2 regions of the Acidovorax sp. GW823-FHT01C06 genome follow, and region 2 is predicted to be linked to the other one. Evidence: riboswitches for the same ligand, from Rfam matches in the RefSeq annotation. Region 2 holds a riboswitch; the other holds the start of a gene.
The links. Region 2 has a riboswitch for S-adenosylhomocysteine ahead of metH (methionine synthase). Riboswitches for the same ligand answer to the same signal wherever they lie in the genome.
Positions count from the first base shown of each region.

Region 1: it holds a riboswitch for S-adenosylhomocysteine, as region 2 does, so the genes downstream of both, ahcY (adenosylhomocysteinase) here and metH (methionine synthase) in region 2, are expected to answer to the same signal.

Region 1 covers NZ_JBXAKN010000004.1:56,949-71,341, forward strand. The annotation lists gene AC1RCS_RS10765 (glycosyltransferase family 2 protein) at 1-945, opposite strand, end outside; gene AC1RCS_RS10770 (EamA family transporter) at 969-1,313, opposite strand; gene AC1RCS_RS10775 (hypothetical protein) at 1,316-3,238, opposite strand; gene AC1RCS_RS10780 (peptide chain release factor 3) at 3,330-4,958, opposite strand; gene AC1RCS_RS10785 (SDR family oxidoreductase) at 5,105-5,887, opposite strand; gene AC1RCS_RS10790 (TetR/AcrR family transcriptional regulator) at 5,971-6,633, opposite strand; gene AC1RCS_RS10795 (DUF2855 family protein) at 6,712-7,809, shown strand; S-adenosyl-L-homocysteine riboswitch at 7,872-7,951, shown strand; gene ahcY (adenosylhomocysteinase) at 8,026-9,459, shown strand; gene AC1RCS_RS10805 (TlyA family RNA methyltransferase) at 9,573-10,571, shown strand; gene metF (methylenetetrahydrofolate reductase [NAD(P)H]) at 10,568-11,419, shown strand; gene AC1RCS_RS10815 (septal ring lytic transglycosylase RlpA family protein) at 11,419-12,009, shown strand; gene AC1RCS_RS10820 (23S rRNA (adenine(2030)-N(6))-methyltransferase RlmJ) at 12,019-12,906, opposite strand; gene AC1RCS_RS10825 (serine/threonine protein kinase) at 13,213-14,393, shown strand, end outside.
Region 2 covers NZ_JBXAKN010000001.1:95,913-110,305, reverse strand. The annotation lists gene AC1RCS_RS00495 (LysR family transcriptional regulator) at 1-729, opposite strand, end outside; gene AC1RCS_RS00490 (RidA family protein) at 944-1,348, shown strand; gene AC1RCS_RS00485 (putative Ig domain-containing protein) at 1,448-4,966, opposite strand; gene metH (methionine synthase) at 5,324-8,038, opposite strand; S-adenosyl-L-homocysteine riboswitch at 8,090-8,196, opposite strand; gene AC1RCS_RS00475 (IPTL-CTERM sorting domain-containing protein) at 8,227-9,930, opposite strand; gene AC1RCS_RS00470 (hypothetical protein) at 10,054-10,797, opposite strand; gene AC1RCS_RS00465 (aliphatic amidase) at 10,914-11,954, opposite strand; gene AC1RCS_RS00460 (FmdB family zinc ribbon protein) at 11,971-12,315, opposite strand; gene fmdA (formamidase) at 12,349-13,575, opposite strand; gene urtE (urea ABC transporter ATP-binding subunit UrtE) at 13,652-14,341, opposite strand; gene urtD (urea ABC transporter ATP-binding protein UrtD) at 14,381-14,393, opposite strand, start outside.

The DNA.
Region 1 (14,393 bases), on a different contig from region 2:
GAGAAGTCGGCTCAGTGGCTCGACGGGTACATTGCTGACGTCGTGGTGGAGGAAGGCGATCCAGCATTGGATGCCAACGATCACAGGCAGCGCGGCCAGCATGACCGTGCCACTGGTTGCCGGCTCGGCATGAAGCACTCCGTTGATCCATCCATAGATGCCAAACGAAAGCCCGAAGCTCAGCAACGCCAGGCCCGCCAGACTGTACAGTGAGCCCACATTGAAATCGCGGACGAGGTAACTGTAGATGTAGCGTCGCCACAGCCGTGATGCATGCTTGAGCAGGAACTCCGGGAGCACCCTGCCAACCTCCAGGTGCGATTGTTCGTTGGCATATACAGCGTCCATGGGGACATCCTTGACCACGGCGCGCACGGTATTCAGGCGAAACAGCATGTCGGTTTCGAAGAAATAGCGCTGTTCGAGCTTGTCCAGCGGCAACTCGGCCAGTACGCAGGTGCGCGCCGCCGTATAACCGTTGGTTGGATCCATGATGTTCCAGTAGCCGCAACTGAGCTTGGTCATGAAGGACAGTACGGCGTTGCCGAACAGCCGCACCGGTGGCATGCCCTGCACCGACTCGGGCCGGAAGAAGCGGTTGCCCTTCGTATAGTCGGCCTCACCCCGCAGCAGCGGCCGCACAAATTGTGGCAGCAATGCCGGGTTCATCTGGCCATCGCCATCTATTTTCACCACGATGTCCATGCCGTCGGCGATAGCTGCCTTGTAGGCGGTGACGATGGCGCCGCCCACGCCTCGGTTCTGCGGGTTGTACAGCACCCGCACGCGCGCATCGCGGTTGTTCTCCTCGATGAAACGTCCGCTGCCATCGGGGCAGGCGTCATCGACGGCGTAGACAACCTCGACGTCGGGGCCGATGCCGGCAATCACATCGAGTACATGCCGGGTGACCTTGTAGCAGGGAATTGCGACTGCAATGCGCATCTGGGTTTCCTTGTGTCTGCGACTCAGTGCGATGCCAAGGCCACGCCCGCAAGGATTAGCGCTCCGCCAGCCAGGGTGCGCCAGTGCAGCGGTTCGCCAAGGAACAGGCAGGCCAGCACTGGCACGATCAGGAACGCCAGGCCCATAAACGGATAGGCCAGATGCAGTGGAGCATGCCGCAAGATCCACACCCACCCAAGCGTGGTCAAACCGTACAGCGCGAGCGATGCGAGTAGCCATCCGTTGAACACCCAGTCGAGGATCTGAGGCTCCGGCGGTAGCGACTGGGCGGCCTGTTTGAATAGCAGTTGGCCAACCGAAATGCAGACTACGCACAGCAGGGTAAGAAGACTCAGTTGCATTGTCATCATCAAAGGCCCGTGAGTTGCTGGTAGGCATGTTCGGTATACAAGGACTCCAGCAGGCGTGCGCCGTTCCATCGCACCAATGTGCCCACCGGGCAATGGAATGTCAAACGCAGGTCCCCTGCGGCATCGGGACGCAAGTCCGCATTGGCGTGCACGGCGTAGAGGCGGGGTTGGCCATCGGCCCGCAGATTGACCCGCGAAACGGGGCGCTCCGTCCCGAGCTCGGGACGTGTGTACGTGACGTGCGCGATCCGGCACCGGCTCATTCGCTGGGATTGGACCGCCATGTGGACTTCCCAGAGCGCGTTGTACCGCCGCTGCTGCCTGAGCGATGCGACCTCCTCAGCGGAAACGGACAAGGCCAATACCGCTGGTGATTCGGTCATCAGCCACTGTCCATCGGGTTGGCGGGCCATCCCGCTCGCCGATAGGCCGGCATGGTCCGAAAAAACCAGCCGTTCACGGTGCGCCCCTATACGATTGTTGTCAATGGCTACCATTTCATAGCGGCGGACCGTGTTGAAGCACAGCACCGCGATCACGAGCAAGGCGGGTAACGTGATCACCCCAGGCCACAAGTTGACCCGCTGGCATGTCGCCGGGTTGCGGCCGATCAGGGCTAGGTGCCATCGGCTGGGGTGCCAACCTCCCGCAAACCGATATGGGTGCAGAAAATAGGCGGTGCTGAAGCCCGTCAACAACAGCAACCATGGGTCGAGCAGTGCAGAGCTATAGCGGCTGTTGTAGAGAATGGGCAGCAGCTGTGCAAGTACTAGGCCGCCGACTCCTGCGAGAAACAGCCACATCACCAGTTGCCGCCCTGCTGACCATGGCGGCGACGCCGTTGTGGTGGAGGCGAAATGGGGAGTTGGAAGTCGATGCCGGAATGCGGTCCAGCCCTCGTGGCGCCACACCCAAGCCATGTGGATGGTGCACGCCGCCAGGGCCAGCCATTCAAACAGCCGGATGGTGCGCAGCGCATTGCCGTGCACTGCGAGTGAGGCAGGATGGTGCGCCATCCACCACCAGAGTTTGCGTGAGAAAAACGCAAGACCTTCACCCAAAGACAGACTACCGATCTGTATCCAGGCTGCGGAAGACGCCACACGATCCGCAGCGAGGGTCAGGTGATCACGGTTCCCGGTGACCTTGAGGACCAAATCGTTGATGTCATAGGCCAGTCCGAGAAACGCGGGCTCGGTTCCCTGGAACAGCGGGTGCACCCCCAGGTAGAGGCCGGTGCCGGCACCCGTTCCCAGCCCCCAGAGTCCAAAAAGCAGCCCGTTCTTCAAAGTTAGCATGGCAGGCAATGCCAAGCTGATACCGAGGATCCAGGCCATTTGCCTGCACAGCCGTGCGGCAGCTTGCCAAGGGGGCCGCGCGCTTCGGCGCCAGTGCCATGCCAGAAGCAGGGTGGCGAGCAGGCCCAGCGGAACCAGCAACTGCAGCACAGGCCGCGACAGCAGGGTCAGCGTCAGGAACGCCGCACTGGACGCGCGCAGGGTGCGCGATTCGTTTTGACCAATCAACCACTCGGCAATTGTCCAGAGCCAGCCAAAAAGGCCGAAAAGGAAGATGGGCTCCGTCAACTCCGTGGGGAAGTACTTGATCAGTTCTGGGTGCAAGGCGAGCAGCGCAATGGCGACCACACCGGCGCGGAGTCCACCCAGCAAGGTCGCGCAGCGCCATGCGGCCAGCATGCAGCCTGCCCACAGCACGCAGTTGGCTCCACGGATCCAGACGGGATCGGCGCCCCACAGTGCGGGCCATACATAGCCGAGTGGTGCGACCCTGTAGCTTGCAGCGGATGCAAAAAAAGACCAGCCCTGATCCAGCAGCGCTCTTGCGGCTGGCAGATAAACATACTCAGCGTCCGGGTGCAGTCCACCCTTCATCTGTGGGTAGATGCGCAGCCAGCCGATCATGCAGCCCAGCAAGGGCCACATCCAGGCAGCCCATGGTTTCCTATTGTGAAAGGACATTGCAGAGAGATGGGGCACGCGGGGGGCGCTGGGCTCAGCCCGCCTTCTGCAGCGCCAGGCCCGCATGCTCGCGCAGCGGGTGGAAGTGGATCTTGGGAAACCGCTCCTGCGCCAGGCGCACGTCATAGGGGCTGGTGCACAGGTAGGCCAGCGTATCGGCCGCGTCGTGCGCCAGGCGCAGCGGGTAGGCGTCCGTGAAGGCGCGCAGGTCGGCCGCGTTGTCGGCCGTGATCCAGCGGGCGCCCGTGTACTGGCAGCCTTCCAGGCGCACGTCGGCGTCGTACTCGGCCTTCAGGCGGTGCTGCACCACCTCGAACTGCAGCTGGCCCACGGCGCCCAGCAGCATGTTGCCGCCGGCGTCGGGCTTGAAGACCTGGATCGCGCCTTCCTCGCCCAGCTGGGCCAGGCCCTGCTGCAGCTGCTTGGTGCGCAGGGGGTTCTTGAGCACCACGGTCATGAACATCTCGGGCGCGAAGAACGGCAGGCCGGTGAACTGCAGGTTGGCGCCGTCGGTGATGGTGTCCCCGAGCTGCACGCCGCCGTGGGTGGTGAAGCCGATGATGTCGCCCGCGTAGGCTTCTTCCACCGCCTCGCGGCGCTGGCTCATGAAGGTCACCACGCTGGTGGGGCGCAGTTCCTTGGCGGTGCGCTGCACCTTGAGCTTCATGCCCGGCATGTACTTGCCCGAGGCCACCCGCACGAAGGCGATGCGGTCGCGGTGGTTGGCGTCCATGTTGGCCTGCACCTTGAAGACCACGCCGGCGAAGCCCTCGTCCTCGGGCTGGATGGTCTTGACCACGGGCTGCTTGTTGACCTCGAGCGTGCTCACGCGCGGGCCGGGCGGCGGGGCCATGTCCACCAGGGCGTCGAGCACTTCCATCACCCCGAAGTTGTTCACCCCCGAGCCGAAGAACACGGGCGTGAGCTTGCCGGCCAGGAAGGCCTCGTGGTCCCAGGCGGGCGATGCGCCCACGGCCAGTTCCATGCTCTCCAGCGCCGCATCGAACTCGGCGCCGAAGCGCGCACGCAGCGTGGCCTCGTCGGACAGCGGGATGGCCTCGAAGTCCTGCGGGCGGCGCTCGCTGCCGGACTCGAACACCGTCATCGTCTGGGTGCGCAGGTTGATGATGCCGCCGAAGGCCTTGCCCTGGCCCACGGGCCAGGTCATGGGGCAGCAGGGCATGCCCAGTTCGCGCTCGACCTCGTCCATGATGTCCAGCGGGTCGCGCACCTCGCGGTCCATCTTGTTCACGAAGGTGATGATGGGCGTGTCGCGCTGGCGGCAAACCTCGATCAGGCGGCGTGTCTGCGCTTCCACGCCGTTGGCCGCGTCGATCACCATCAGCGCCGAATCGACGGCGGTGAGCACGCGGTAGGTGTCTTCCGAGAAGTCCTTGTGGCCGGGCGTGTCGAGCAGGTTGATCACGTGTTCGCGGTACAGCATCTGCATCACCGACGAGGCCACCGAGATGCCGCGCTGCTTTTCGATCTCCATCCAGTCCGAGGTGGCATGGCGGCTGGCCTTGCGGCCCTTGACGGCACCGGCGATCTGGATCGCGCCCGAGAACAGCAGCAGCTTTTCCGTCAGCGTCGTCTTACCGGCGTCGGGGTGGGAAATGATGGCAAAGGTGCGGCGGCGCCGGGTTTCTGAGGCGTAGGACACAGGGGGGTTCCAGAAGAGGGGCAGGGCGCGCTGCGGCAGGACTCTGCGGCAGTCGGCGCGGCAGGCGCAGCGGCGCCCGGAAGCGGCGATTTTACCGGCGCCCGCTGCGAACCCTCTTCCGGCCGTTCTTCAACGCCCGTTTCCGTTCAGCTGGCCTGTGCCTGCGCCTGGGCGTGCCGGGCATACATCTTCTGCATGCCGCCCAGCCAGCGCTCGTAGTCCTGCCCCTTGTTGCGGAAGTACTGCGCCACTTCGGGGTGGGGCAGCACCAGGAAGCGCCCGTCCTGCATGGCGGCCAGCACGTCGCCCGCCACCTGTTCGGGCGGCAGGATGCCGTCGTGCGAGGCCGAACCGCCATCGCCCGTCACCATGGCGGTCTGCACCGACTGCGGGCACAGGCAGGCCACACCCACGCCCTTGCGGCCATAGGCGATGCGCAGCCACTCGGCGAAGGCCACGGCGGCATGCTTGGTGACGGCGTAGGGGGCGGACTCGACGATGGTCAGCAGCCCGGCCGCCGAGGCCGTGACGAGGAAGAAGCCCTCGCCGCGCTCCACCATCTCGGGCACCACGGCGCGTGCGGCCCACACGTGGGCCATGCCGTGGATGTTCCACATGGCGTCCCACAGTGGGTCCTCGAGTTCGATGCCGCCCGGGCGGCCCAGGATGCCTGCGTTGGAGATGTAGGCATCGACCCGGCCGTAGCGCTCGCGCGTGGTGGCCACCAGCGCCTGGATGTCGGCCTCCTTCGACACATCGCAGCGCACGGCCAGGCCACCGATCTCGTCGGCCACGGCCTGCGCGGGCGCGAGGTGCAGGTCGGCCACGACCACGGCGCGGGCGCCTTCCTGCGCAAAACGCCGCGCGATGCTGCGGCCGATGCCGCTGGCGCCGCCGGTGACGATGATGACCTTGTCCTTGGGGTCCATGCAGTGCTCCGTTGGTGTTTTTTGGTGAGGGCGCCAGTGTCGGGCGGCCCGCGGGGCAAGGCAGCCGCGCAGGTGACAGGGCTTCAGCCCGGCGCGCTGGCGGCCTGCAGGATGGCGGCGCAGCACAGTTGCTCCACACCGTCGGCCCACTGCCGCATGGCGGGGGGATCGAGCTGCAGCAGCAGCGCATAGCGCCGCCCACCCCAGGCCGAGAGGTGCAGCGCCTGCAGCAGTGCTTGCCCGGGCGGGCGGGGCAGGTCGGTGCAGGCGGCAATCACCCGGCCCCAGGCGGCGGCCAGCTCTTCGTGCACGCGGCGGTGGTGCCGGGGCTCGGCCATCTGCGCCTCCAGCGCCAGCATGTCGGGGTGGAAGGGCGGCAGCCCGGGCGCATCCACGCCGCACACCAGGCGCACGAGATGGTGAATGCGCTGCGTCCATGGCAGGCCCTCGGGCTGCACGGCCTCGCGGTCGATGGCGGCGAGCAGGGCCTCGACGCAGTGGCGCACATAGCCCGACAGCAGCGCTGTCTTGTTGGGGAAATAGTCGTACAGCGTGCCGACGGAAATGCCGGTTTCCAGCGCCACATTGCGCGTGGTGAGCTTGTCCCAGCCGTCGCGTTGCCAAATCCGAACAAAGGCGTCGTAGATGGCCTGCACCGTGAAGCGCGCCCGGGCCTGGCGGGGGCGCTTGAGCGGCCTGGGGGCCGCGCTGGAGCTGGCGGCAAGGGTCTTGCGCGGCGGGTTCACCGGTTTCCGAACCCACGCGGCGGCAGGGCGCCATACAGTGCCCTGAGTGTTTTTTCACCCTTGAAACGGAGACTTTCCATGACGCTGCTCACCCGCCTGTTGACCGACAGGAATGCATTGAATCACACCCGCACCGAGGAGCTCCCCCTTGCTCCACTGCAGCCCGGCGAGGCCCTGCTGCGCGTGGACCGCGTGGCGGTGACCACGAACAACATCACCTACGCCGCCTTTGGCGACGCGATGAAGTACTGGGACTTTTTCCCCACGGGCGAAGCGGGCTGGGGCCACATGCCCGTGTGGGGCTTTGCCGACGTGGTGGCCTCCGGCGTGCAGGGCGTGGCCGTGGGCGAGCGCTTCTACGGCTACTGGCCCATTGCGAGCCATGTGCGCATGGCGCCGGTGCGCGTGACGGCCCGGGGCTTCTACGACGGCGCGGAGCACCGCCAGTCGCTCACCTCGGCCTACAACCAGTACACGCGCACCAGCGCCGACCCGGCATACCGGGCAGGCGATGAAAACTACCAGATGCTGGTGCGGCCGCTGTTCATCACGTCGTTCATGCTGGCGGACTTCCTGCAGGACAACGGATTTTTCGGCGCGCGGCGGCTGCTGTTCTCCAGCGCATCGAGCAAGACGGCCTACGGCACCGCGTTCTGCCTGGAGGGGCCCGGGCAGATCGAGCGCCTGGGGCTCACCGCGCCGCGCAACAGTGCCTTCGTGCAGGGCCTGGGCTGCTACCAGCGCACGGTGGCGTATGGTGAGCTGGAGGCCCTGGATGCCGGTGTGCCCACGCTGTATGTCGATTTCTCGGGCGACGAGGATCTGCGCTCGCGCGTGCACCACCACCTGGGCGATGCCCTGGTGTACGACTGCTATGCGGGGTCGGCGCAGAACACGCACTTCCTGCGCGACACGGCCCTGCCGGGGCCCGCGCCCGTGTTCTATTTCGCGCCGGTGCAGATCAGGAAGCGCAATGCGGACTGGGGCCCCGAGGTGGTCAACCAGAAGTTCAATGCCGCCCAGCGCGCGTTCATCGACCGCGTCGGCAGCGCGCACCAGCCCTGGATGCGGGTGCGCGAACACCAGGGTTTCGCGGCGGCGCAGGCCCTGGTCGAGGACCTGCATGCGGGCCGCATCGATCCGCAGGAAGGCCACGTGGTCGTGCTGGCGCCGTAGCGCGGCCCAAGGCACCGAGGCGGGGCGCTCCCTCGCCTCCCGCACTTGCTTTTATAATCCGCCGATCCGAGGAGCGTTGCAGCGTCCCCAGCACTGGCGGGGCGTGAGGCTCGGAGTCATCTAGCAACGACGCTCATCCACTTCTCGTGTGGTGAGCCTTCCGTCTCATCCCCGCGCTGAATGTGGTCTTTCAAACATGCTTTGGAGCACACCATCATGAACGCACGCGTCAACGCCCCGGTCAACACCGACTGCATCATTGCCGACATCGGCCTGGCCGCCTGGGGCCGTAAAGAGATCCGCATCGCCGAAACGGAGATGCCCGGCCTGATGGCCATCCGCGAGGAATTCGCCGCCAAGCAGGCGCTCAAGGGCGCCCGCATCACCGGCAGCCTGCACATGACGATCCAGACCGCCGTGCTGATCGAGACGCTGCAGGCCCTGGGTGCCGAGGTGCGCTGGGCTTCGTGCAACATCTTCTCCACGCAGGACCACGCCGCCGCCGCGATTGCCGCCAGCGGCACGCCCGTGTTCGCCGTGAAGGGCGAGACCTTGGCCGAATACTGGGACTACACCCACCGCATTTTCGACTTCGGCCCCGCCGGCACCGAAGGCGAAGGCCCCAACCTGATCCTGGACGACGGCGGCGACGCCACGCTGCTGATGCACCTGGGCAAGCGCGCCGAAAAGGACGCATCGCTGATCGCCAACCCCACCAGCGAAGAAGAAACCTGCCTGTTCGCCTCCATCAAGGCCAAGCTGGCCGTGGACCCGACCTGGTACAGCCGCAAGAGCGCGCAGATCATCGGCGTGACCGAAGAGACCACGACCGGCGTGCACCGCTTGAAGGAAATGTCGGCCAAGGGCTCGCTGATGTTCCGCGCGATCAACGTGAACGACTCGGTGACCAAGAGCAAGTTCGACAACCTGTACGGCTGCCGCGAGTCGCTGGTGGACGGCATCAAGCGCGCCACCGACGTGATGATCGCCGGCAAGGTGGCCTGCGTGGCCGGCTACGGCGACGTGGGCAAGGGCTCTGCCCAGGCCCTGCGCGCCCTGAGCGCCCAGGTCTGGGTGACCGAGATCGACCCCATCAACGCCCTGCAGGCCGCGATGGAAGGCTACAAGGTCGTGACGATGGAATACGCCGCCGACAAGGCCGACATCTTCGTGACCACCACCGGCAACAAGGACGTGATCACCCACGACCACATGAAGGCCATGAAGGACCAGGCCATCGTCTGCAACATCGGCCACTTCGACAACGAGATCCAGGTCGCGACGCTCGAGCAGTACGAGTGGGAAGAGATCAAGCCCCAGGTGGACCACGTGATCTTCCCGGACGGCAAGCGCATCATCCTGCTGGCCAAGGGCCGCCTGGTGAACCTGGGCTGCGGCACGGGCCACCCGAGCTTCGTGATGTCGTCGAGCTTCGCCAACCAGACCATCGCCCAGATCGAGCTGTTCACCCACAGCGACTACTACGAGAACGGCAAGGTCTACGTGCTGCCCAAGCACCTCGACGAGAAGGTGGCGCGCCTGCACCTCAAGAAGGTGGGCGCGATGCTGACGGAACTTTCCGACGAGCAGGCCGCCTACATCGGTGTGCCCAAGCAAGGCCCGTACAAGCCCGACACGTACCGCTACTGATCGTGCGGGTGGCTGTTGGTGCTCCTTTTTTGGGAGCGGCCAGCGCTTGTGGATAAAGCGGTAGAAGCCATTTTGGCTATGAAATCCATCGTCGATTGACGAGAGAGTGACGCATGCGCGCAGATGTTTTTTTGGTGGAGTCCGGCCATGCGGCCACGCGTTCGCAGGCACAGCGACTGATTGCTGCAGGCGTCGAGTGGCGCCTGTCGCCGCTCGCGCCCTGGCAGAAGGTGGCCAAGAACGGCGATGACATCCCGTCCGTGGCCGAGGTGAAGCTGCTGGACGATGCCGAGGCCAAGTACATCTCGCGCGGCGGGCTCAAGCTGGAAGGCGCCTTGGGGGCCACGGGCCTGCCCGTGGCCGGGCTGCGCTGCCTGGATGTGGGGCAGAGCACCGGCGGGTTCACCGATTGCCTGTTGCAGCAGGGCGCGGCGCAGGTCGTCGGCGTGGACGTGGGCCACGGCCAGCTGCACGAGCGGCTGCACAGCGATCTGCGGGTGGTTTGCGTCGAGGGCGTGAATGCGCGCTCGCTGACCGCCGAGGCGCTGCAGCAGGCGTGCGAGGACGCGCTCTCCGAAGCCGTCGATGTGGACGAGGACAACGAGACCCAGCCCGAGGCGCCCTACAGCTGGATGCGCAACGGCGGGCTGGTGGACGACGCCTACGATGACAGCGGCGACGCCAAGGACCAGGACATCGAAGCCTTCAAGTCCGAGCGTGCGCAGCGTGCCGAGGCGCGCGCGCTGGGCACGCTGCCCGTCCAGCGCCGGCGCCGCGCCGAATGCGCGGGCGTGGACACGACCCCGTTGTTCGACGTGGTGGTGGGCGACCTGTCCTTCATTTCGCTGACCCTGGTGCTGCCTGCCATCGCCGCATTCCTGCGGCCCGACGGCCACCTGCTCATGCTGGTCAAGCCGCAGTTCGAACTGCAGCCCGGCCAGGTGGGCAAGGGCGGCATCGTGCGCGACGAGGCGCTGTACGCCGTGGTGGAAAAGCGCATCCGTGACTGCTGCGCCGAACTGGGCCTGGCGGTGCACGCCTGGCTGGACAGCCCGATCCAGGGTGGCGACGGCAACCGTGAATTTTTTGTTTATGCGAGGAGGGCCACATGATTGCTGCCAATGCCCAGGGCATCGGTTTCCCGGTGAGCTTCGAGTTTTTCCCGCCCAAGACGCCGGAGGGGGCCGACAAGCTGCGCACCGCGCGCCAGCAGCTGTATGCGCTGCACCCTGATTTCTGTTCGGTGACCTACGGCGCGGGCGGTTCCACGCAGGAGGGCACGTTTGGCACGGTGCGCGAAATCCTGGCCGAGGGGGTCGGCGCAGCCTCGCACTTCTCGTGCATTGGCGCCACGCGCCAGTCCGTGCGCGAGCAGCTTGCCATGCTCAAGGACATGGGCGTCAAGCGCCTGGTCGCGCTGCGCGGTGATCTGCCCAGCGGCTATGGCGCGGGCGGGGAGTTCCACTACGCCAGCGACCTGGTGGCCTTCATCCGTGCGGAGACCGGCCGGGACTTCCACATCGAGGTGGCGGCCTACCCCGAGGTCCACCCCCAGGCCAAGTCGCCCGAGGCGGACCTGAAGGCGTACATCGCCAAGGTGCAGGCCGGAGCGGACTCGGCGATCACCCAGTATTTCTACAACAGCGATGCGTACTTCCGCTTCGTGGAAGACACGCAGCGCCTGGGCGCCGATGTGCCCGTGGTGCCCGGCATCATGCCCATCGGCAGCTCCACCCAGCTGATGCGCTTCTCGGACGCCTGCGGCGCCGAGATTCCCCGCTGGATACGCCTGCGCCTGCAGTCTTTCGGCGACGACACGGCGAGCATCAAGGCCTTTGGCCTGGATGTGGTGACCGACCTGTGCGACCGGTTGCGCAGTGCCGGCGTGCCGGCCCTGCACTTCTACACGATGAACCAGAGTGCCGCGACGCTGGAGATCTGTCGCCGGCTGGGGATCTGATGCGCCAGCCGCGCGGCGATGCCGCGGTGGCGGGCCCGGTGGAGGGCCGCCGGGCCGCCCTGTGGTGGAAGGTGCTCGGGGTGGTCTGCTGCGGTGTTTCGGTGTGGGGCTGCTCGTCCTGGGGGCGTGCGCAGGGGCTGTCCGCCGAGGCCGACGCACTGGCCCCGCACCTGCTGAGCGTGCCGGGCGAGGCCATGCTGATCGACCCGCCGCGCCCCGGTGGGCGGGAGGATGGCACCGAAAGCCCGCAGGCCCCGCAGCTGCGCCTGCCCGCCGACGAGGTGGGCCTGGCCTCCTGGTACGGCGCGAAGTTCCACAAGCGCCGCACGGCCAGCGGAGAGCCCTTCGACATGAAGGCGCTCACCGCGGCGCATCCCACCTTGCCGTTCGGCTCGCGCGTGTGCGTGCGCAGCCAGGCCACGGGCCGTTCGGTCGTGGTCCGCATCAACGACCGGGGCCCGCACACGGGCAACCGCGTGATCGACCTGAGCCGGGGGGCCGCCGAGGTGCTGGGGATGGTGGGCCTGGGGCTCAAGCCCGTGGAGCTTTTTGCGCTGGACGAGGGCGAGCGGGACTGCCCCGCCCCCTGACCGCCGCCGTCAGCCGCCGGATTCGAGCGTGTGCGTGGCGTGCTTGTCTTGCGCCAGCAATTCCACCATCTGCGGCAGCGCGGTCTTCAGCGCCGCCTTCAGGGTGAAGGGCGGGTTGATCAGGAACATGCCGCTGGCCGGCAGGCCGGGGCGCTTGACGTCGCCCGCGGCGTTTTCAGTGAGCTTGCTGTTCTTGACCGTGAGCGTGGCATGCAGCCAGCCCTTGCCGGCCTTGGTGGCCAGCGTCTTGAGGCGGCGCGGCAGGTCGTGGGCTTCCGGGCGCGGGATGATGGGGTACCAGAACGCATAGGTACCGGTGGCAAAACGCTTGAGCGAGTCGGCGGCCATGTCGAGCACCTTGGCGTAGTCGCTCTTGATTTCATAGCTGGGGTCGCAGAGCACAAGCGCGCGGCGGGCGGGCGGGGGCAGGAATTTCTTGATCCCCTCAAACCCGTCTTCGTGCAGGACGGCCACCTGGCGGCCTGCCTCCAGCTGGGCCACGTTGCCCGCCAGCGCCCGCAGGTCCGTGGGATGCAGCTCGAAGAGCTTGAGCTTGTCGTGGCCGCGCAGCAGGCGCTGGGCGATGAACGGGGAGCCCGGGTACACGCGCAGCGCACTGCCCTGGTTGAAGGCGCGGACCATGTCCACATAGGCCTGCAGGGCGGGCGTGAGGGCGGGCGCGGTGGGTGCAAAAAGCCGGACGATGCCGTCCGCGGCCTCGCCGCTGGTGCTGGCATAGTCGCCATCGAGCCGGTACAGTCCCGCGCCCGCGTGGGTGTCCAGCACGGTCAGTGCCGCGTCTTTCTCGGTAAGGTGTTGCAAGGCGGCGATCAAGACCGTGTGCTTGAGCACATCGGCATGGTTGCCTGCGTGGAAGGCGTGGCGATAACTGAACATGGCCCTATGGTAACGAGTGCGCCCCCGGCGCAGCGTAGTCGATGGGGCCATGGCCCGGCGGCAGGCCCCGGGCGCGCGGTCATGATCCGATGCGAATTTGTCATGGGCCCGGGCGCTGCCTGTCCCCATGGCGCGGCACAATCGGCGCTTGTCTGACCAGGGTGTGTAACTTTTTTGGCAGACCGGAAGCCTTTTGTTTCTGTCATGCATGCTGGCATGCTTCATGATTGCGATGAAAACGGCCTTGGCACCCGTTCGCTCACAATCCCCCGCCGAAGCCTGCATTCACGCCCCATTCTCTTCACCATGATCGCAAGTTCCAGCCAAGCCTCTGCCAGTGGTGTCAGCCATGTGGATGCGCTGCCCCCCGGCACCCGCCTCGCGGAATTCGAGATCCTGGCGCTCCTTGGCGTGGGCGGGTTCGGCATGGTCTACAAGGCCTTCGACCATTCTCTGCACCGGGCGGTGGCGATCAAGGAGTACATGCCTTCGGCGCTGGCGGGCCGTGCGCAGGGCCAGTCGCTGTGGGTGCGGTCGTCGTCCGACCAGCAGACCTTCCATGCCGGGCTGGCGTCTTTCGTGGGAGAGGCGCGCCTGCTGGCCCAGTTCGACCATCCCTCGCTCGTGAAGGTGTTCCGCTTCTGGGAGGCCAACAACACCGCGTACATGGTCATGCCGCTGTACACCGGCATGACGTTCAAGCAGGCCCGCGCCCAGATGCGCACCCCGCCCCCCGAGATCTGGCTGCGCAAGGTGCTGTGGTCGGTGCTCGGCGCCCTGCGGGTGCTGCACGACGGGAAAACCCTGCACCGGGACATTTCGCCCGACAACATCTTCCTGCAGGACAGTGGCCCTCCGGTGCTGCTGGACCTGGGCGCCGCCCGGCATGCGATCAATGACCAGGACCGCAAGCACACGGCCGTGCTCAAGGTGAACTACGCACCCATCGAGCAGTATTCCGACGGCGACGAGGAACTGCGCCAGGGCCCCTGGAGCGACCTGTACTCCCTGGCCGCCGTGGTGCATGGCTGCCTGTGCAACGACACCCCGCTGCCCGCGACCCTGCGTTCCATCCGTGATCGCATGGTGTCGTTCTCCCGGGTGGCAAGAACCGTCAAGCGCCAGTTCGGCGTGGAATATTCCGCGCCCTTCGTGGCGGCGATCGCGCAATCCCTGGCGCTCAAGCCCGAGGACCGGCCGCAGAGCATCGATGCGTTCCTGCAGCTCATGGAGATGACGTCCGCGCCGGAAGGAAGCGAACATTTCGATTTCCGTGCCGATCTGGGCGACATCTGGGTCGAGCCCGCCGACCAGCCCGGCCCGGGCCTGCTCACGCCCACGGTGGATGTGACGTCCGCGGCCAGCAGCGTGGTGGAGATACCGCCCCAGGCGCCGCGCGCCGCGGTGCAGGCGCCCGCCCGCGATGCGCGCGAGGACGCCCCCTCCGGGGAGGAGGCCGCGGCCGGCGGCGACACCGTGATGCTCGG
Region 2 (14,393 bases):
CAGCCACAGCACCCCCATGCCGGCCAGCCCTGCGGCCAGATAGGCATTGCCGTCGTCCATCGCGCACACGTAGCGGCCCTGCACGTGGATGCTCTCGCCGCCGCGGCGCATGGCATAGGGAACCGGCTTGCCGGTGCGCGCCCACAGGAAACCCACGATGCGGTGGTGCGAGTCCTCCAGCTCCCCCGGATGCGCGGGCACGCCCGCGTGCCGCAGGTAGCTGGGAGCGGCAAACACGCGCAGTGCGAGCTCGCCCACCTGGCGGGCGATGAGGGACTGGTCGGTGAGGGTGCCGCCGCGCACCACGCAGTCGACGTTCTCGCCCAGCATGTCCACGCGGCGGTCGCTCACGCCCATGTCGAGCTGGATGTCGGGATACCGCGCGTGGAACGCGGGCAGCGCGGGGACGAGGACGAGCCGGGCCAGGGGGCTGGGCACATCCACCCGCAGGCGGCCCCGGGGCGCGGCGGCGGCGGTGGAGAGGCTGGTCTCGGCGTCGTCCAGGTCGGCCAGCAGGCGCACCACGCGCTCGTAGTAGGCGGCGCCATCGGCGGTGACATGGACCTTGCGCGTGGTGCGGTTGAACAGCCGGACCCGCAGGCGTGCCTCCAGTTGCTGCACCAGCTGGGTCACCGTGGTCTTGCTCATGTGCAGGGTTGCCGCCGCCTTGGTGAAGCTGCCGGTTTCCACCACCCGCGCGAAGGCCTGCATTGCGTCAAAACGGTCCATGGGGATGCTCCGGTGCGGCCGCCTCAGGGGGCCCGTGGGGGTGCGCGGGTCGAGCCCGTGCCGCGCTCCAATGGGCCTGGTGCGGCCCGCGATTGTTTGGATTCTAAGAACAGTGATGGACAGGCTTGCCTCTTTATCGGCCGGCCCCGCGCTTCTACAGTGCCTTCATCGTCAACACGGGGCGGCTTGCCGGCCCCACCGAAGGAGTTTTTTCATGGCCCAACGTGATGTGGTGTTTCCGGCCGGTCGCCAGGCGCTGTACGAGCGCAACCGCTATTCGCCGGCGGTGCGGTCCAACGGTTTTCTGTTCGTGTCGGGCCAGGTGGGCAGCCGCGAGGATGGCTCGCCCGAGCCCGACCTGAAGGCGCAGGTGCGGCGGGCGTTCACCAACCTGGACGCGGTGCTGCAGGCGGCGGGCTGCACCTTTGACGATGTGGTGGACGTGACGATGTTTGTCGTCAACCCCGAGGCGAACTTTGAAGCGGTGTGGAGCATCGTGCCCGAGTTCTGGGGCGAGGCGCCCCACCCCACGCTGACGGGCATTGGCGTGACCTGGCTGTATGGGTTTCAGTTCGAGATCAAGGTGATTGCCCGGCTGCCGCAAGGCCAGGGCGGCTGAATCTTGCAGGGAGCGGATGGCTGCAATCTTTGAATGAAATGGGGCCCCAGCGCTTATCCCGAAAGCGCTGGCAGCTATGATTTTCATATCAACCGCACATCACCCCGCGCCCCGGCGGCGCTGGCCTGCGGCCACGGCCAGCAGACCCAGGGCCAGCCACCAGATCAGCCCGTCGCCCAGCGGCACGGCCGTGGCGGCCAGCCCGAAGCCCGCGCCGCCCGCGTCCACGACGGCGCCGTTGGCGGCCAGGTCATCATCCCCCAGGGCGCCGTCGGTGATGGAGAAGGTCGCCACCGCGCCCGCCACCCCGGCGGGCAGGGTGTACCAGCGTGGCGCCGCGTTGGGCGGGCTGGCCGGCGTGGGGCCGTACTTCCAGTACTGGGTGTGGGCCGGCAGCGCGCCGGGGTAGGTGATGGTGAACTGCAGCGTGCTGCCCGGCGTGCAGCCCGTGGTGGCGAAGTCAAACAGCCCGTGCGGAAACTGCACCCCCGCCGGGGCGCTGTGGGCGGGCGGGCTGGACGCGTGGCCCGACGGCGGGATGAACTGCGCGCTGGCGAACACGCACCCCGCACCGCCGCCGCCAAAGCTGGCCGTGATGGTGCCCGAGCCCGTGGGGGACGGGCCGCTGTAGGTCTGCGCCAGCGCCACCTGCAGCGTGTAGGCCTGGCTGCCTGCATAGGCCGCCCCGCTGGCGTCGGTGGCCGTGACGGTGAAATGGTAGGTGCCCGGTGCGCCCACGGTACCGGCCAGCACGCCGGCCGTGCTCAGCGCCAGGCCCGGGGGCAAGGCGCCGGTGCTCACGGCATAGCTGTGCGGGGCCAGCCCACCGGCCGCCGCGAGGGCCTGGCTGTAGGCGCTGTACGCGCCGGCAGCGGGCAGCGTGGCGGGCGCCAGGGTGACGGTGGGGGCTCCCACCGTGAGCGCCACAGCCTGCGCGCCGTTGAACGGGCCGGCGCCGGTGCTGCTGTCGGTGGCGGTGAGGTGGAGGTTGAACGCACCGGCCACCGAGGGCGTGCCCGACACCGTGGCGCTGTCGGCCGTGGTGGCCGTGACCGACAGGCCCGGGGGCAGGTTCTGCACCTGCAGGCCCGTGTAGGGGGCGGCGCCGCCGCTCCAGGTGAAGGTGCGGGTGTAGGCGCTGCCCACCGTGGCGGTCTGCGCACTGTTGGGGCTGACCACCAGGGTGGGCGGGCTCACGGTCAGCGTGACGGTGGCGGGCGACGATGTGCCGGAGGTGTTGGTGGCGGTATAGGCAAGACTGTCACTGCCCGCATAGCCCGGCGTGGGCGTGTACTGGAGGGTGGTGCCACTGACCATCGCCGTGCCGTGCGCGGCCGGCGTGGTGAGGGCCAGCGACGTGGCCGCCCCGCCGGAGAGGCTCAGCGGCACGGCGTTGCCGCTGGAGCCATAGGCCACCGTGTGCGCCGAGTGGCTGGCCACCGGCGCCGCATCGGCCACCACCAGCGTGTAGGCGCGCGTGGCGGTGTAGGGGCCGGTGCCGGTGCTGCTGTCGGTGGCGGTCACGCTGAAGTTGAAGGACCCCGTGGCCGTGGGCGTGCCCGACAGCACGCCACCCGCGCTGAGCAGCAGCCCGCCCGGCAACGCCCCGGCCGTGACGGCATGGGTGTACGGCGCCGTGCCGCCCGATGCCGCGAGCGGGGTGCTGTAGGCCACGGTGCGCGTGCCGCCCGGCACGGTGGCGGGGGCCAGCGACACCGTGGGGCTGGCAATGGCCACGGTATAGGCCTGCGAGCCCGCATACGGCCCCGGAAAGGCGCTGCTGTCGGTGGCGGTGACCGTGAAATTGAACGCACCGCCCGCCGTGGGCATGCCGCCGAGCAGCCCGCCGGTGGACAAGGCCAGCCCCGTGGGCAGCGCGCCCGCCGTCACCGCGAATGCATAAGGGCCTGCGCCACCGCTCCCCGCCAGGGTCTGGCTGTAGGCCGCCGCCACCGTGCCGACCGGCAGGGTGCCGGGGCCGACGGCCACAGGCACATCGTCGTTGGTGATGGTGCCCAGGCCCTGGTTGTCGGCGATGGTGGCGTTGACGGCGCCGCTCAGGTGGACGAAGAAGGTCTCGTGGGCCTCGGGCGTGGTGTCGCCGACCACGGGCACCGTGACGGTGAGCAAGGTTTGCCCTGGCATGAAAGTCAGCGTGCCGCTGGTGGCGGTGTAGTCGCCGGGCTGCGTGGCCGTGCCGTTGGCCGTGGCGTAGTTGACGCTGGTGGTGAAGCCACTCGGCGCGCTCAGGGACACGGTGAAGACGGCGCCGGTGGTACCGCCGTGGCCCTCCACCACGGTCACATCGTTGATCGACAGGCTGGGGGCCGCGTCGTCGTTGACGATGGTGCCCTGGCCCTGCGCGTCGCCCGCCACGGCATTCACCAGATTGGTCACATTCACCCAAAACGTCCTGTCCGGCTGGAAGAGCGCATTGCCCGGCACCTGCACCACGAAGGGGTAGGTGCTGCTGCCTGCGGGTATGGCCTGGCCCGCGAGGCTGTGCGCCACGTAGTCGGCCCCCGCGGTGGCCGAGCCATTGGCCGTGGCGATGTCGAAGGTGACGCCGCCCGGCCCGGCGGGCGCGCTGAGGCTGACCGTGAAACTGAAATGGGCCATGCCCGCATTGCCTTCGCTGGCCGCCACGTCGTTGATGGACAGCACGGGCTGCTGGCTGACCACCAGCGTGTAGTTCTCCAGCTCGAAATAGCTCCCAGGCCCCGTGCTGGCGTCCGTGACCCGCAAGGTCACCGGGTAGCTGCCCAGGGACGCCGCCGTGGTGCCGCTGACCACGCCCGCGCCGGAGATGCTGATGCCCGCCGGGAAGCTGCCCGTCTCCAGCAGATAGCTGTAGGGCGGCACACCGCCCGTGGTGGCCAGTGCTTGCGAGAAGGGCTGGCCCTGCACCGCCGTTCCCGTGGGGGTGGCCAGCGCCAGGCTCGGGTTGCCCACCGTGCCGGTGTAGCCCTTGTCCACGAACAGGCCGCCATGGCCGGTGGAGCGCACGCTGAAGGTGTAGCCCCCGCGCCGGGTGGGCGTGCCGGTGATGGCGCCCGAACCGGCCAGGCCGAGGCCCGGGGGCAGCGCGCCGCCTTGCAGCGTGTAGGTGTATGGCGCCGTGCCGCCGCTGGCGCTGAGGGCCTGCGAAAACGGCGTGCCCGCCGTCAGGGCGGGCAATGTTGCGGGTGCGACCGCAATGGGAGACGACGAGGGATGGATGGTGACCGTCACGCCCACGACGCTTTGCGCAGTGGCGTTGCCCGATGCGTCGGTGAACTCGAAGTAGTCGCTGGTGGCGCTGTTGCCATTGTGGCTGTAGTCCAGGACCCAGTTCGGTCCGGTGATGCGCAGGTTGGCACTGCCATGCACCGGCAACGCCGGCCCGTCCACCGGACCGGTGCCCGCCCAGCCAATACCTGGCGTGCAGTCGGTCACGTCGATGGTGACCGTGCCGCCTTGCGTGACCCCACCACCCTTGGCCGGGCAGATGAGCGAGGTGTGCGCGGCGCTGGCCATGCCAGGCTGCAGCAAACCCGCCAGCAGCGCCGCGCAAGCCAGCAGGCGCAGGGCCGCATGATGGAGCCCCTCCGGAAATCCATGGAAACGCAGCATTGGCATCGCCCCTACACAGTTCTTTGTCTTGTGCTTGGGCGGGCCCTGCGCGGCCCACGGCGGGAGCCACTGTCCTGTGAAAAGTGCAGCGGCAGCGCCGCACCGAGCTTGTCCCAATCGTGGCTGATTACATGCTGCGCCCTGGCAAATAGCATCCCTCCTGAAGTAGGGTTCCCACTGCCGAAAACACGCGCCAGGCATGGCGCAGGCGCGCCGGTCTGGAGGCAGGCCCATGGCTTGCGAAGCGCTTTCCGGCAAAGCCGCCAACAGAAAGGCCCCGCGTGCGGGGCCTTTCTGTCTATTCAATCAAATCAGCCCCTGGCGCTTATCCATCAAGCGCCAGAAGCTATAAAATCAATAGCATCACAGATTCGGCGCCAGCAACCGCTCCAGCACCTTCTCATCCATCCTGCGGCGCTGCGCCATGTCGTGCAACTGGTCTTCACCGATCTTGCCGACGTTGAAGTACACGGCATCCGGATGACCGATGTAGAAGCCGCTCACGCTGGCCGCCGGCATCATGGCCAGGCTTTCGGTGAGGGTCATGCCGATGTCTTCGCACTGCAGCACACGGAACAGCTCGCTCTTGGCGCTGTGGTCGGGGCAGGCGGGGTAGCCGGGCGCGGGGCGGATGCCGCGGTACTTCTCGGCGATCATGTCGTCGTTGCTCAGCGCCTCGCCGGCGGCATAGCCCCACAGGTCGGTGCGCACGCGGTGGTGCAGGGCTTCGGCAAAGGCTTCGGCCAGGCGGTCGGCCAGGCTCTTGAACAGGATGGCGGAGTAGTCGTCCAGCGCGTCGATGAAGGCCTTTTCCTTCTTCTCGATCCCCAGGCCCGCCGTCACGGCGAACATGCCGGCGTAGTCGGCAATGCCGCTTTCCTTGGGCGCCACGAAGTCGGCCAGGCAGCGGCTGGGGCGGGTCACGCCGTCGATGGTGTGCTTTTCCGCTTGCTGGCGCAGGCCGTACCAGGTCATGGCGACCTCGGTGCGGGTGTCGTCGGTGTAGAACTCGATGTCGTCGTCGTTCACGCTGTTGGCGGGCAGCAGCGCCATCACGCCGCTGGCCGTGAGCCACCGGCCTTCGATGATTTTTTTCAGCATGGCCTGGCCATCGGCAAACACCCGCGTGGCCTCCACGCCCACCACCTCATCGGTGAGGATGGCGGGGTACGGGCCGGCCAGGTCCCAGGTCTGGAAGAACGGGCCCCAGTCGATGTACCTGGCCAGCTCGGCCAGGTCGAAGTTCTTGAACACGCGGCGGCCCAGCGCACGTGGCACGGCGGGCTGGTAGGCGGACCAGTCCACGGGTGTCTTGTTCGCGCGGATCTTGGCCAGGGGCCACAGGGGCGTGGCCTTCTTGTTGGCGTGCTGGATGCGCACCTTGTCGTAGTCGGCATTCAGCTCGTCCACGTAGTTCTGCACGCCGTCGCCCAGCAGGCTCTGCGCCACGCTGACGCTGCGCGAGGCATCGGGAACGTAGACCACGGGGCCTTCGTAGTGCGGCGCGATCTTCACGGCGGTGTGCACGCGGCTGGTGGTGGCGCCGCCGATGAGCAGCGGGATCTTCTTGATGCGGAAGTGCTCGTCCTTCTGCATCTCGCCCGCGACGTACTGCATTTCTTCCAGGCTGGGGGTGATCAGGCCCGACAGGCCCACGATGTCGGCGCCCTCGACCTTGGCGCGCGCCAGGATCTCGTGGCAGGGCACCATCACGCCCATGTTCACCACCTCGAAGTTGTTGCACTGGAGCACGACGGTGACGATGTTCTTGCCGATGTCGTGCACGTCGCCCTTGACGGTGGCGATGACGATCTTGCCCTTGCTGCGCACGTCGCGCCCTGCCAGTTCGTCCTGGCGCTTTTCTTCCTCGATGTAGGGGATCAGGTGGGCCACGGCGGACTTCATCACGCGCGCGCTTTTCACCACCTGGGGCAGGAACATCTTGCCGGCGCCGAACAAATCGCCCACCACGTTCATGCCGTCCATGAGCGGGCCCTCGATCACGTGCAGCGGACGGCCGCCCCTGGCCAGGATCTCGCGGTAGGCCTCTTCGGTGTCCTCGGTGATGAAGTCGGTGATGCCGTGCACCAGCGCGTGCGACAGGCGCTCGCCCACGGTCTTGGGGTGCTCGGGCGTGCCGCGCCATTCGAGTTTCTTGCTCTCGTCCTTGGCGCCGCTCTTGGCGGTTTCGGCGATCTCGACCAGGCGCTCGCCGGCGTCGGGGCGGCGGTTGAGCACCACGTCTTCCACGCGCTCGCGCAGCACGGGCTCCAGGTCGTCGTACACACCCACCATGCCGGCATTGACGATGCCCATGTCCATGCCCGCCTTGATGGCGTGGTACAGGAACACGGTGTGGATGGCCTCGCGCACGGGGTCGTTGCCCCGGAAGCTGAACGACACGTTCGACACGCCGCCCGAGACCTTGGCGCCCGGCAGGTTCTGCTTGATCCAGCGCACGGCCTCGATGAAATCGACGGCGTAGTTGTTGTGCTCTTCGATGCCGGTGGCCACGGCGAAGATGTTGGGGTCGAAGATGATGTCTTCGGGCGGGAAACCCACTTCATCGACCAGGATGCGGTAGGCGCGTTCGCAGATTTCGATCTTGCGTTCGTAGGTGTCGGCCTGGCCTTTTTCGTCAAACGCCATGACCACCGCAGCGGCGCCGTAGCGGCGCACCAGGCGCGCCTCGTGCTTGAACTTGTCCACGCCCTCCTTCATGGAGATGGAGTTGACGATGCCCTTGCCCTGCACGCAACGCAGGCCGGCTTCGATCACCTCCCACTTGGAGCTGTCCACCATGATGGGCACCCGCGCGATGTCGGGCTCGGACGCGATGAGCTGCAGAAAGCGCACCATGGCGGCCTTGCTGTCGAGCATGGCCTCGTCCATGTTGATGTCGATGACCTGGGCGCCGTTCTCCACCTGCTGGCGCGCCACGGCCAGGGCCTCTTCGTACTGGCCGTTCAGAATCATGCGCGCGAACGCCTTGGAGCCGGTGACGTTGGTGCGCTCGCCGATGTTGACGAACAGCGTGCCCTCGCCAATGGAGACAGGCTCCAGGCCGGACAACTTCATGGGGGGGACGGACAAATCTGACATAAGGCTCACCTGCGCGGCACAAGGGGGTTCAGGTGAGCGTCGTTGTCAATGTACTGAGGGATGCGCGGCCCAAGCCTGACGAGCCGCCATGCCCCACCAGGGCACGGCAAGCCGCTGCAACGCTCCTTGGACCAAGGGGCCGATTGTAGTTGGCCCGCCCGCGGTCAGCGCATCTGGCGGCGCTGGCCCAGCGCGACCAGCAGCACCAGGCCGGCGAGCAGCCACAGCGCCCATTCCGACAGGGACGGAATCGCGCTCGGGGCCGCCGCGATGGTGTCGGTGTCGGTGGCGCTGTTGTTGCCGGGGTTGGGGTCGGTCACGCCACCTGGGGCCGCGACGGTCGCGGTGTTGACCAGTGTCCCCGTCGCCGACGCGCCCACCGTGGCGCTGACGGTGTAGGTCACCGATCCGCCCGCGGGCAGGTTGACGGTGTCGTTGATGCTGCCACTGCCCGCCGCCGTGCAGGTGCCGCCGCCCGCGCCCACGCAGGTCCAGGTGCCGGTCAGCACCGCGGGCAGGGTGTCCGCCACCGTTGCCCCAGCGACGCCGGAGGGCCCGGCATTGCTCGCGGTGATGGTGTAGGTCACCGAGCCGCCCGGGGTGGCCGTGGTCACGCCATCCGTCTTGGTGATGGCCAAATCCGCCTGCGGCGTGACGGTGTCGGTGTCGGTGGCGCTGTTGTTGGCCGGGTTGGGGTCGGTCACCCCGCCCGGTGCCGTCACCGTCGCCGTGTTGACCAGCGTTCCCGTGGCCGCCGCACTCACCGTGGCGCTGACGGTGTAGGTCACCGAGCCGCCCGCGGGCAGGTTGACGGTGTCGCTGATATTGCCGCTGCCCGCCGCCGTGCAGGTGCCTCCGCCCGCGCCGACGCAGGTCCAGGTGCCCGTGAGGGCGGCGGGGAAGGTGTCCACCACGCCCGCGCCTGCGGCGTTCGATGGGCCGGCGTTGCTGGCGGTGATGGTGTAGGTGACCGAGCCGCCCGGAACGGCCGTGGTCACGCCATCCGTCTTGGTGATGGCCAGGTCGGCTTGCGACGCGAGGGTGTCGGTGTCGGTGGCGCTGTTGTTGGCGGGGTTGGGATCGGTCACCCCGCCCGGCGCTGTCACCGTCGCCGTGTTGACCAGCGTTCCGGTCGCCGAACCGCTGATCGTGGCGCTCACCGTGTAGGTGACCGATCCCCCCGCGGGCAGGTTGACGATGTCGTTGATGTTGCCGCTGCCCGCCGCCGTGCAGGTGCCACCGCCCGCGCCGACGCAGGTCCAGGTGCCGGTGAGCGCGGCAGGGAAGGTATCGAGCACCGCGGCCCCCGACGCGTTGGACGGCCCCGCGTTGCTGGCGGTGATGGTGTACGTCACCGATCCGCCCGGAACGGCCGTGGTCACGCCATCGGTCTTGGTGATGGACAGATCCGCCTGTGGCGTGAGCGTGTCGGAGTCGGTGGCGCTGTTGTTGGCTGGGTTGGGGTCGTTCACGGCAGACGTCACCGTCGCGGTGTTGGTCAGCGTGCCCGTCGCAGACGCATTGATCACGGCGCTCACCGTGTAAGTCACCGAGCCGCCCGCGGGCAGATTGACGCCATCGTTGATGTTGCCGCTGCCCGCCGCCGTGCAGGTGCCGCCGCCCGCGCCCACGCAGGTCCAGGTGCCGGTGAGCACGGCCGGAAAAGTGTCCGCCACCGTGGCACCGACGGCGGGGTCCGGCCCTGCATTGCTGGCGGTGATGGTGTAGGTCACCGATCCGCCCGGCGTGGCCGTGGTCACTCCATCGGTCTTTGTGATGGAAAGGTCCGCGTCTTGGGCATGCGCTGCGGTCGCGGCCACCATGGCCAACAAGAACGCAGTGAGCCACAGCAATGCACGTTGGCGCATGGTGAAGTCCCGATTTGGAGTGGAAGGGTGGCCAAAGTGTAACGCCACGTTTCCATCTGGAACGTTCATGCGCGTCGGCGCGCGCTGACGGCGCGTCCCGCGCTGGACGCGGTCGAATCGCCCTTAACGCACCGGCAGAAACTGCAGGAAAGTCCCGCCCACGATACCCTGCACGTAGCTGATGGCAGCGCGACGGTACTTTTCGGTGGTCAGGGCGGCCAGCAGGTCGAGCCGCGCGATGACCTTGCCGAACTCGCGCTCGAAGCTCAGGTTGCGGCCCTGGGGCCCGATTTCGTCGGCCAGCAGCAGCGGCTGGCCCTGGGCATTGCGGCGCTGGGCCAGCAGCCACACGGCGCTTTCCACATTGCGCGCGGCGTTGTAGAGGTGCTGGGCATCCACACCATCGAGCAAGAAGAACTCGGTCTTGCCGCCATGGGCCGTGATGATCATGTCGGCCGTCGCATGGATGAACGCCGCCACGCGGTCTCCCGCAAACTCCGGCGCCAGCGCAAAGCCCATCGCGGCGATGTCACGACGCCCCTGCAGTGGCGCCCAGGGCTGGCGCTGCAGGATGGCCGTGCGCACCTGCTCGGCGGCGTGCTCGCGGCTGGTGGTGCTGGTCTTGCGCCATTCGGCGGGGTTGCGGCGGTAGAGCTTGTCCATGAGGCGGAACAAGCCCTCCAGGTTCTCCTGCATGGCCAGCGTGGCCAGGCGGTTCATGTCGGACTGGGCCAGCTCACCGGGCGCGGCGGATGCGCCCTTGACCTCGCCGCGCTGCGTGGGCGCGTTGCCCGCGCAGCCCGCGAGCACGGCGCACAGCAGCGCACAGGACGACATCCACAGGATAGAAAAGAACGGCCCACGCATGGGGGCCGATTATCGGGCGCAGTGCGGGCCTCGCACAGTCGGTTGACACTGTTTGAAGATCTCAGGCCGCTGCAATGCATCGAACGGGCGAACCCGCGCCACACCCCCCGTTGGCGTCAGCTGCGGCCTGCGCTGTCAGGGTTGGGGATGCCCTCCATCGGGCATTCCTCGGTGCCCACCATGGGCCGCGTGATGGCTTCCACGGCCTTGCGCGTGCCTTCGGGGTCATTCACCCAGCGGGTGTAGAAGTCATACGGGCAGGCGGCCACGCCCTGGTCCCCGTCGCGGGAGTTGATCATGCCGGTGTAGCCCCGGTGCAGCAGCTTGAAGAGGTGGTTTTCGGACTGCCCGTTCCTGCGGAAGTCGCGGATCAGGCTTTTTGACAACGCTGCGTACTGCACCCCGTATTCCTCCTCGCCGCATTCACCCAGCGTTCGGCCATCAAAGCCAATCAGCGCGCTGTGGCCAAAGTAGCTGTACACGCCGTCGAACCCGGCGGCATTGGCCACGGCCACGTAGGTGTTGTTGGCAAAGGCCATGGCCTTGCTCATCAGAATCTGTTGCTCCTTGGCGGGGTACATGTAGCCCTGGCACCGCACGATGAGCTCAGCGCCCTTCATGGCGCAGTCGCGCCAGATCTCGGGGTAGTTGCCGTCGTCGCAGATGATGAGGCTGATCTTCAGGCCCTTGGGGCCTTCGCTCACGTACGTGGTGTCCCCCGGGTACCAGCCTTCGATGGGGGTCCAGGGCATGATCTTGCGGTACTTCTGCACGATCTCGCCCTGGTCGTTCATCAGGATCAAGGTGTTGTACGGCACCTTGTGCGGATGCTTCTCATGGCGCTCGCCGGTGAGCGAGAAAACGCCCCACACCTTGGCCTTGCGGCAGGCGGCGGCGAAGATCTCGGTCTCCTCGCCGGGGATGGTGGCCGCCGTGTCCATCATCTCCTGGGCGTCGTACATGATGCCGTGGGTGCTGTACTCCGGGAAGATCACCAGGTCCATGCCGGGCAGGCCGGTCTTCATGCCCACCAGCATGTCCGCGATCTTGCGCGCGTTGTCCAGCACCTCGGCCTTGCTGTGCAGGCGTGGCATCTTGTAGTTGACCACCGCCACGCCAACGGTGTCCTTGCTGCTGGAGATATCGCCGTGAATCATGGTGAAGCATCCCCAATCAATGAGAAATCATCCAGGGCCGTTTGCTGGGAAACGCCTTGGCGCCGCTGGGCGCCGTCACCGTGGCCTTGCGGCTTTGCGATGACGAACAGCAACCACAGCCTGCGGGGTGCTTGAGGCGGGCGTAGTCGCCCGAGCGCTGCGGCTCGTGCCGCGCGCGCTCGTTGGTGGCGATGGCGCTGCGTGCGGACGCACTCATGAGCGCCAGGCGCGGCGCGGTGGCAAACACGCGCGGCGATGCGGCGCCGCAGTCCGGGCAGGCGGCGGGTTCGTTGCGGTCCGCCAGCAGGCGGAAGGCATCAAAACCGCCACACTGGGCACAGGCGTAGTCGTAGGTGGGCATGGCGGTTTCTTTCTGGCGAAGGCGCCCCGTGGGTCAGGCCAGATCGGGCGACAGCGGCATGGCCACCGAGCCATCCAGGTGCTGGACCGGCCCTGCGGCGCTGGGGTTGATGTCAAAGTCAAAGATCTGCGTGGGCAGCCACAGCGTGGCGCAGGCGTTGGGCACATCCACCACGCCGCTGATGTGGCCCTGCACAGGCGCGGTGCCCAGAATGGAATAGGCCTGCGCGCCCGAGTAGCCGAACTTCTTCAAGTACTCGATGGCGTTCAGGCAGGCCTGGCGGTAGGCCACGTTCACATCCAGGTAGTACTGCTTGCCGCTTTCGTCCACGCTGATGCCTTCAAAGATCAGGTAGTCGTTGTAGGTGGGCGTGATGGGGCTGGGCTTGAAGATGGGGTTCTTGATGCCGTACTTGGCCATGCCGCCCTTGATGAGCGTGACCTTCATGTGCACCCAGCCCGCCATCTCGATGGCGCCGCAGAAGGTGATTTCGCCATCGCCCTGACTGAAGTGCAGGTCGCCCACCGACAGCCCGGCACCGTCCACATACACCGGGAAGAACACCTTGGCGCCGCGCGACAAGTCCTTGATGTCGCAGTTGCCCCCATGCTCGCGCGGTGGCACCGTGCGGGCGCCTTCGGCAGCCGCCTTGGCCTTGGCCTCTCCAGTCAGGCGACCCATGTGCGCGGTGCCCGCCGAGGGTGGGTTGGCCAGCCCGGCCGTGGGGTCCGAGTCGATCAGGGTCTGCTCACGGGCGTTCCACTGCTCCAGCATCTTGCGGTCGGGCAGGCAGCCGATCAGGCCGGGGTGGATGAGGCCGGCGTACTTCACACCCGGCACATGGCGCGAGCTGGTGAACATCCCATGAAAGTCCCAGATGGACTTTTGCGCCTGGGGAAAGTGCTCGGTCAGAAAACCGCCGCCATTTTTCTTGCTGAAGAAACCGTTGAAGCCCCACAGGCTGTCCTGCTTGGCGCCAATGTCCAGCAGGTCCACCACCAGCAGGTCGCCCGGCTCGGCGCCCTTCACGCCCACGGGGCCGCTGAGGTAGTGCACCGTGGTCAGGTCGATGTCGCGCACGTCGTCGGCGCTGTCATTGTTCTTGATGAAACCGCCGGTCCAGTCGAACGTCTCCAGCACGAACTCATCGCCGGGGTTGACCCAGCAGGCCATGGGGATGTCGGGATGCCAGCGGTTGTGGATGTTCTCGTTCTCGGTGGGCGACTTGCTCAGATCGACCTTGATCAGGGTTTCAGCCATGGCGTGCTCCTTGGAAGGGGTGGGTGATGAAAGGGGTTGAAGGCAGGACGTTGCGCTGGCGCAGCTGCGAACTTCGTCAAACAGACAGATAGGCTTTGATGCGCTGCTGGTCGGTGTCAGCGCGTGCCGTCTCATGCACCAGACGGCCGCCTTCGATGACGAACAGCCGGTCGGCCACGTCCATGGCGAATGACAGCACCTGCTCGCTCACCACGATGGTGATCTGGCGCAGCTTGCGGATCTCGTTGAGCGCCTTGGCGATGTCCTTGATGATCGAGGGCTGGATGCCCTCGGTGGGCTCGTCGAGCAGCAGCACCTTGGGGTCGGTGACCAGCGCGCGGGCAATGGCCAGCTGCTGCTGCTGCCCGCCCGACAGGTTGCCGCCCTTGCGGCGGCGCATGTCCCACAGCACGGGGAACAGCGCGTAGATGTCTTCGGGAATCTGTCGCGTCTTGGAGTTTTCCAGCCCGGTCTCGATGTTCTCTTGCACCGTGAGGGTTGGGAAGATCATGCGGCCTTGCGGCACATAGGCAATGCCCTTGGCCACGCGGCGAAAGCTCTCGTCTTTGGTCACGTCCTGGCCTGCCACGGTGATCTGGCCGCTCTTGACGGGCATCACGCCCATGAGGCTCTTGAACAGCGTGGTTTTGCCCATGCCATTGCGGCCCATGATGGCCACGGTCTCGTTGGCACGGCCGTCAAACGAGATGCCGTGCAGCGCCTCGCTCTGGCCGTAGGCCACAAACAGATCCTTGACTTCCAGCATGCTGCGCTCCTGTGGGGGTTCGGTGGGCGGGTGGCGAGGTCAATGACCGAGG